DNA from 2 places in the Citrobacter sp. MNAZ 1397 genome. Region 2 is predicted to be linked to the other one. Evidence: predicted binding sites of a transcription regulator. Region 2 holds the regulator's gene; the other holds the start of a gene.
What was found. Region 2 encodes Fur, which represses iron uptake genes when iron is present. Its sites were predicted from a motif close to ATAATAATGAGAACNACTATCAA; they were not measured.

Region 1: the regulator Fur is predicted to act here: its motif matches at 2,019-2,041, upstream of sodA (superoxide dismutase [Mn]).

Annotation. Positions count from the first base shown of each region.
Region 1 covers NZ_JAKIVH010000006.1:62,091-65,514, forward strand. Annotated here, with positions in the region: gene L2097_RS22625 (dihydrodipicolinate synthase family protein) at 1-39, shown strand, start outside; gene kdgT (2-keto-3-deoxygluconate transporter) at 84-1,067, opposite strand; gene sodA (superoxide dismutase [Mn]) at 1,325-1,945, opposite strand; gene L2097_RS22640 (TRAP transporter substrate-binding protein) at 2,484-3,424, shown strand, end outside.
Region 2 covers NZ_JAKIVH010000001.1:2,558,872-2,562,295, reverse strand. Annotated here, with positions in the region: gene chiP (chitoporin ChiP) at 1-1,332, shown strand, start outside; gene chiQ (ChiQ/YbfN family lipoprotein) at 1,350-1,685, shown strand; gene fur (ferric iron uptake transcriptional regulator) at 1,781-2,233, opposite strand; gene fldA (flavodoxin FldA) at 2,523-3,053, opposite strand; gene ybfE (LexA regulated protein) at 3,203-3,424, opposite strand, start outside.

The DNA.
Region 1 (3,424 bases), on a different contig from region 2:
TGTGCACAGATTGATGAGGTTTTCGGTATCGGCCATTAAAAAAACCGGCCTGAGAAGGCCGGTTTCTCTTTTAAACCACGGCGTTATTTCACCGCACCGCGCAAATCCGCAACCACGGCATTTCCTTTCACTTTGCGTGACCAGAGAGAGGTCAAAATCGGCACCAGAATAGAGGTCACAATCACCGATGTCGCCACCAGCGCGGTCGCGGCGGGCGCCATCGCTTTAAACTCCGGTACCATCTCGGCAATCAGCACCGGTGTCGCCACCGCCGCACCGGCGGAACTCGAGGCAGCAAGCCCGGCGGTACCATCCCCACCGCCCAGTACTTTATCAGCAATAATCAACGGGATGCCGGTAATCACAATCACCGCCAGCCCCAGCAGGATACCGAGCAATCCGGTCTGCGCGATAACGCTGAGATCGATAGTGTTCCCCAGCGCAAAGGCAAAAAACGGAATCAGCGTCTGCACCGCTCGGGTGAAGAATTCACGTAGCTCCGGATCCAGGTTGCCCAACCCAAAACCAATCAGGAAGGGCAGCACCGCGCCGACAAATACGTGCGGTTCAAAAGAGGCGATACCCGCCGTCCCCAGAATCACCATCGTCATCAGCGGGCCGGATTCAAGCGACATTAACACAAATGCCCCAGCCTCTTCTTTGGTGCCATATTGCTGCATGATCGAGGCATAAAGGCCGCCGTTCGTCATATCCATAGAGGCCACCAGCGCCAGCGTCGACAGCCCGGCAAAGAAACCGGCTTCCACACCGTGAGCCGGAATCAAGCGGGATGCTACCGCCGCAACCACCCAGGCCACCGCAATTTTAGTCACCACCAGCGTGCCAGATTTACGCAATACCGTCCCGGTCGCGCTGAGCTTAATCGATGCGCCCATACAGAAAAACCACACCGCCAGAATCGGCACGGTACCGGTAATCATGCCATTGGTGAAGGAACCAAAATATTTCCCGGCCCCAGGCGAAAACGTATGGCACAGCGCCCCAAGAAACAGAGGAACCAACATCATCCCACCGGGGATTTTTTCTATTGCACGTTTGATTTGCATATCGCCACCTGTAAAACAGTGAGTTTTGCGCGCCATCTCACCCTATAGGCGGGCGTTTCCAGCGCTGATGGCAAAATGTTAGAACGTCGTCACACTCAGAAAAGTGATCTCCCATGCAAATTCAAAACAATATTTCATTTTTATTGGATATGCGTTTCTTTTGATTTCAGTAGCTGATCAGAAGCCATAAAAAAACCCCCGCTGGCGATGTCAGCAGGGGTCTGGTTTGCCTGTAAGAACGGGCTATTTAGCGAAAATTATTTCTTCGCAGCGAAACGTGCCGCAGCTTCATCCCAGTTCACTACGTTCCAGAACTCTTTGATGTAGTCCGGGCGGCGGTTCTGGAATTTCAGGTAGTACGCGTGTTCCCACACGTCCAGACCCACGATCGGGAAGCCAGACGCGCCAGAAATCGCTTCACCCATCAGCGGGGAATCCTGGTTAGCGGTAGAGACGACAGCCAGTTTGTCGCCTTTCAGCACCAGCCATGCCCAGCCAGAGCCGAAGCGGGTTGCTGCTGCTTTTTCGAATTCAGCTTTAAAGTTATCAACGGAACCAAAGTCACGCTCGATAGCCGCTTTGAGGTCACCCTGCAGGGTGGTGCCTTTTTTCAGGCCTTTCCAGAAGAAGCTGTGGTTAGCGTGACCACCCGCGTTGTTACGCAGAACGGTTTTTTTGTCAGCCGGCAGTTGGTCCAGTTTGGTGATCAGCTCTTCAGCAGACAGACTGGCGAATTCAGGCAGGCTTTCCAGCGCTGCATTCGCATTGTTTACATATGTCTGGTGGTGTTTAGTGTGATGGATTTCCATCGTCTGCTTGTCGAAATGAGGTTCAAGTGCATCGTACGCGTAAGGCAGGGATGGCAGTGTATAGCTCATACTAATCTCCATTATTGTCGGGCGGCAGGTATGTTAACGCCGCGTAATCAGTTGGTTCATTATAGTTAGTTAAATGATATTGAAAATGTTTATCAATGCCGTAGTTTTAATATGGTTATAACATTCTGTTATGAACCCGTGCCGACAAGAGGAATAGCGCAGCGACAGACGAAAAAAAGATCGCTAAACGCTACACACAAATGGAGTGGCTAGTTAACAGGCCGTCATTAAAACGGTGGAGTATCAAAGAGGGAGGATCATGGGCTGGCACAGCCTGGATATCAGTAAGTTGAACAACCATCACCAGGTGTCCCGTGGTCTTTGCCCTTTGCGGTCATGGAAGACACTTCATCGCACTTCCCCCTGCTTTCACTCAAGAACCTTCCTTTATAAATTCCTGGTTTAAAGGTTTTGTGAATTCCCGATTGCCTGGCCTTTGTTTTTTGCCGCGTTTGCGTATTTCCTGGCAAAACTTCAAAGGTCTCCTCTCTTTGAGCACAGTAATTTCAGCAGCAAATTCACTCATGGAGAGGTTTATATGACAAAACGACGGATAGTCCGGGCACTCTTTTTATGCCTTTTTATCTTGCCTTTCGCCGCCCCGGCGAAAACGATGCTTCGTCTCGCCTACGCGGAAAATAGCCAGCCCGTAAAAGATGCGCTGCGCTTTTTAGGGGACGAAATCGAAAAAAACACCCACGGCGACGTTCAGGTCATCTATTTTCCGGACGGGCAGTTAGGCGGTGAACGTGAGCTGGTGGAACTGACGCAGGTTGGCGTGGTGGATATCACGAAAGTATCTTCCGGCTTGATGGAAAGCTTTTCGCCTCTCTATGGCGTCTTCTCGCTGCCGTATCTCTTTGCCAGCAAAGAAGAATATTACAAGGTCATGGATAACCCGCAGGTGATGGATGGGGTATATCAATCCACGGCTGAGCGAGGCTTTATCGGTGTGGGTTGGTATGACTCAGGCGCCCGTAATTTTTATATGACCAAAGGACCTGTTAACGGTGTGGCGGACCTGAAAGGGAAAAAAATCCGCGTCATGCAAAGCGTAACGGCCATCAATACCATGAAATTACTTGGCGCCTCGCCCATCGCAATGGGTCAGGCCGAAGTCTACACCTCGCTGCAGCAAGGCATTCTCGACGGCGCGGAAAACAATGAGTTCGCGCTTACCATCGCCCGGCATGGCGAAGTCGCCCGCTTTTACACCTACGACATGCACACCCGTATTCCAGACATTCTGGTCATGAGCCAGCAGGCCCTCAAAAAGCTCACCCCTGAACAACTGGCGATTGTAAAAGACGCAATTAAGGCCTCAATCGATTTTGAAAAAGCGGCCTGGGATGCCGAGATCGAAAAAACCCGCCTGCAGGCTGTAAAAGACTTCAACGTTGAATTTAACGATGTTGATAAAAAGCCCTTTCAGGACGCCGTACAACCCATCTATGAAAGCCTGAAGGAGAAACCCGTACT
Region 2 (3,424 bases):
TTAACTTTTGCTCCTTCCGTCAGCGCTGCTGGTTTTGTCGATGACGCTACGCTCACCGGCGGGATTTACTACTGGCAGCGCCAGCGTGACCGTAAAGATGTCACCGATGGCGATAAATACAAAACGAACCTGTCGCACTCCACATGGAATACGAACCTCGATTTCCAGTCTGGTTATGCTGCCGATATGTTCGGTATTGATGTCGCGGTCTTTGCAGCGATTGAGATGGCTGAATCCTCAGAAAGCGGACATCCGAATGAAATCGCATTTTCCAATAGCCACAAAGTGTATGACGAAGACTGGGCCGGCGATCGTAGCGGCGCAAGTCTCTATACAGCCGCAGCGAAATTTAAATATGGTCCTGTATGGGCGAGGGCAGGGTATATCCAGCCAACCGGGCAAACTCTGCTGGCATCAAACTGGAGCTTTATGCCGGGTACCTATCAGGGGGCGGAAGCCGGCGCAAAACTGGATTACGATGATAACGGCGCGCTGAGCTTCTCGTATATGTGGGCCAATGAATACAAAGCGCCGTGGTATAACGAAACGGATCATTTCTACCAGAACGATGGCGTGAGTAAAATCGACTACGTCCACTCTCTGGGCGCATCGTACGATTTTAAAAACAACCTTCTCCTTGAAGCCGCATTTGGTCAGGCACAAGGTTACGTTGATCAATACTTTGCCAAAGCCAGCTATAAGTTTGACGTCATAGGGAACCCGCTTTCCACCAGTTATCAGTTCTATGGTTCGCGCGACAAGGCCGATAACAACACCATCAATGATATTTACGACGGCACCGCGTGGTTACAGGCGCTCACCTTTGGTTATACGGTCGGTCCGGTGGATTTACGCCTTGAGGGAACCTGGGTCAAAGCCGATGGTCGCCAGGGCTATTTCAATTCACGTATGACGCCACGGTATGGCTCTTCCAATGGTCGCCTGGATATCTGGTGGGACAACCGTTCTGACTTTAACGCCCATAACGAGAAATCCGTCTTTGTCGGCGCCATGTATGACCTGAAAGGCTGGAATCTGCCTGGTTGGGCGGTTGGCGCATCGTACGTCTATGGCTGGGATGCCAAACCGTCTACTGTCTCCTCTGGCGACAAATACTACGATGCGGGCAACGCCATTAAAGAGTCAGCGTATAGCCTCGACCTGCTTTACACCGTGCAGGAAGGGATGGCAAAAGGCACGTTATTCAAGTTGCACTTCACCCAATATGATAACCATTCCAATATTCCGAGCTGGGGTGGTGGATATAACAACATCTTCCAGGACGAACGTGACGTGAAGTTTATCGTCATTGCGCCGCTGAATATTTTCTAATACCAGGGAGTGCCATGATGATGAAACCAATATTACTTGCCCTGCTAACGTTGGGACTTGCCGCCTGTGTGCAACAGCCGCAGGCGCCAAAGGAAGATGCGCGATTAAAAGAGGCTTACAGCGCCTGTATTAATACGGCAGAAGGTTCACCGGAGAAAACGGCGGCGTGCAGAAGCGTACTGGATGTTCTGCGCAAAGAGAAAGCACACCAGCAATTTGCGGAGGAAGAGAGTGTGCGCACGCTGGATTATCAGCAATGCCTTGAAGCGACGCATACCGGAAACGGGCAGGCGGTGAAAACCCGTTGTGACCAGATCTGGCAGGAGATTCATCACCATAACGCGGTAAATTAACCGTATCAAAGGCTCGCTTCGGCGGGCTTTTTTATGCGGTAAAGTCAGAAATAAAAAAGCCAACCCGGAGGTTGGCTTTTTTACGAAGCTGATGATTATTTCTCAGCGGCTTCGTGCGCGTTTTCGTCAGTACGGCAGTCGCCTTCGGCGCAATGGCCATAGAGGTACAGACTGTGGTTAGTCAGACGAATACCGTGTCTGGACGCGATCTCACGCTGACGCGCTTCAATAGAGTCATCACTGAACTCAATCACTTTGCCGCAATCCAGGCAAATTAAGTGATCGTGGTGATGCTGCTGGGTCAGTTCAAAGACGGACTTACCGCCTTCAAAGTTATGGCGGGTCACGATCCCGGCATCATCGAACTGGTTAAGCACACGGTACACCGTCGCCAGCCCAATCTCTTCGCCCATGTCGATCAGGCGCTTATATAAATCTTCCGCACTGACATGATGGTTCTCCGGCTCCTGAAGCACTTCCAGGATTTTTAACCGAGGAAGCGTGACTTTCAGGCCGGCCTTCTTTAATGCGGTATTGTTGTCAGTCATGCGGAATCTGTCCTGTTGCTAAACGATTCACTTCCCGTTGGGAAGCTACAAGGAATGCACCTGGGATAATGCGTCTCATTATAGAACTGCCATGCCTGAATGAAAACTGCAAGTCCTCAAGTAAAGTAAGCTTATAAAACGTGGTAGCGTCAACAAAGTCCTTTGTGTTACCCGTTTTAATCAGGGGTCATTGTACAGCGCTGGAGAAAAAAGTTAAAAAATTGTAGCAATTATTTCCATCGCTTTTATCTATTAATCAGGCGCAACCAGCAGGTTGCGCCAAACAACATCAGGCATTGATGATGTCATTCAGATGAAGTTCTTCGGAAATCTGTTTCACCCATTTATCGACACGGCCAGCGGTCAGTTCAGGCTGACGGTCTTCATCAATAGCAAGGCCAACGAAGTGGTTGTCGTCTGCCAGACCTTTGGACGCTTCAAAATGGTAACCTTCGGTCGGCCAGTGGCCTACGATGGTTGCGCCGCGCGGTTCAATGATGTCGCGGATAGTGCCCAACGCATCACAGAAATACTCTGCATAGTCTTCCTGATCGCCACAGCCAAACAGGGCAACCAGTTTGCCGTTAAAATCGATATCTTCCAGCGTCGGGAAAAAGTCATCCCAGTCACACTGTGCTTCACCATAATACCAGGTCGGGATGCCAAGCAGCAGGATGTCGTAACCTTCAAGATCCTCTTTGCTGCTTTTAGCAATGTCATGCACATCGGCAACATCTTTACCAAGTTGAGCCTGGATCATCTTTGCGATGTTTTCGGTATTACCGGTATCGCTGCCGAAAAAAATGCCTGTGATTGCCATGAGTAAAATAACCTCTTGAAACTTAATGATATGGTGGTGGCGATTGGCCCACGGATAAGGGCAATCATAGCAGATCAGAGAAGCACGCGGAAACTGCAATCACGCAAGACTGCACTCTGTGCAACATGAAAGTGAATTTTTGCGATAATTCAGAGGATTTCCTGGCTGTTCAGCGCGTTAAGCTGAGCCAGTAACATCTCTTCAATCAGTTCGCTGCGGCTCATTTCCCGCGCATCCGCCAGCGCGTTTAATGCGTCGACAGCCTCGGCGTTGAGTTTTAATTCGACGCGTTTAAGCCCACGAACCTTATCGCGTTTAAGCTGATTGCGCTTATTCACGCGCAATTGCTCGTCGCGAGAGAGCGGATTGGT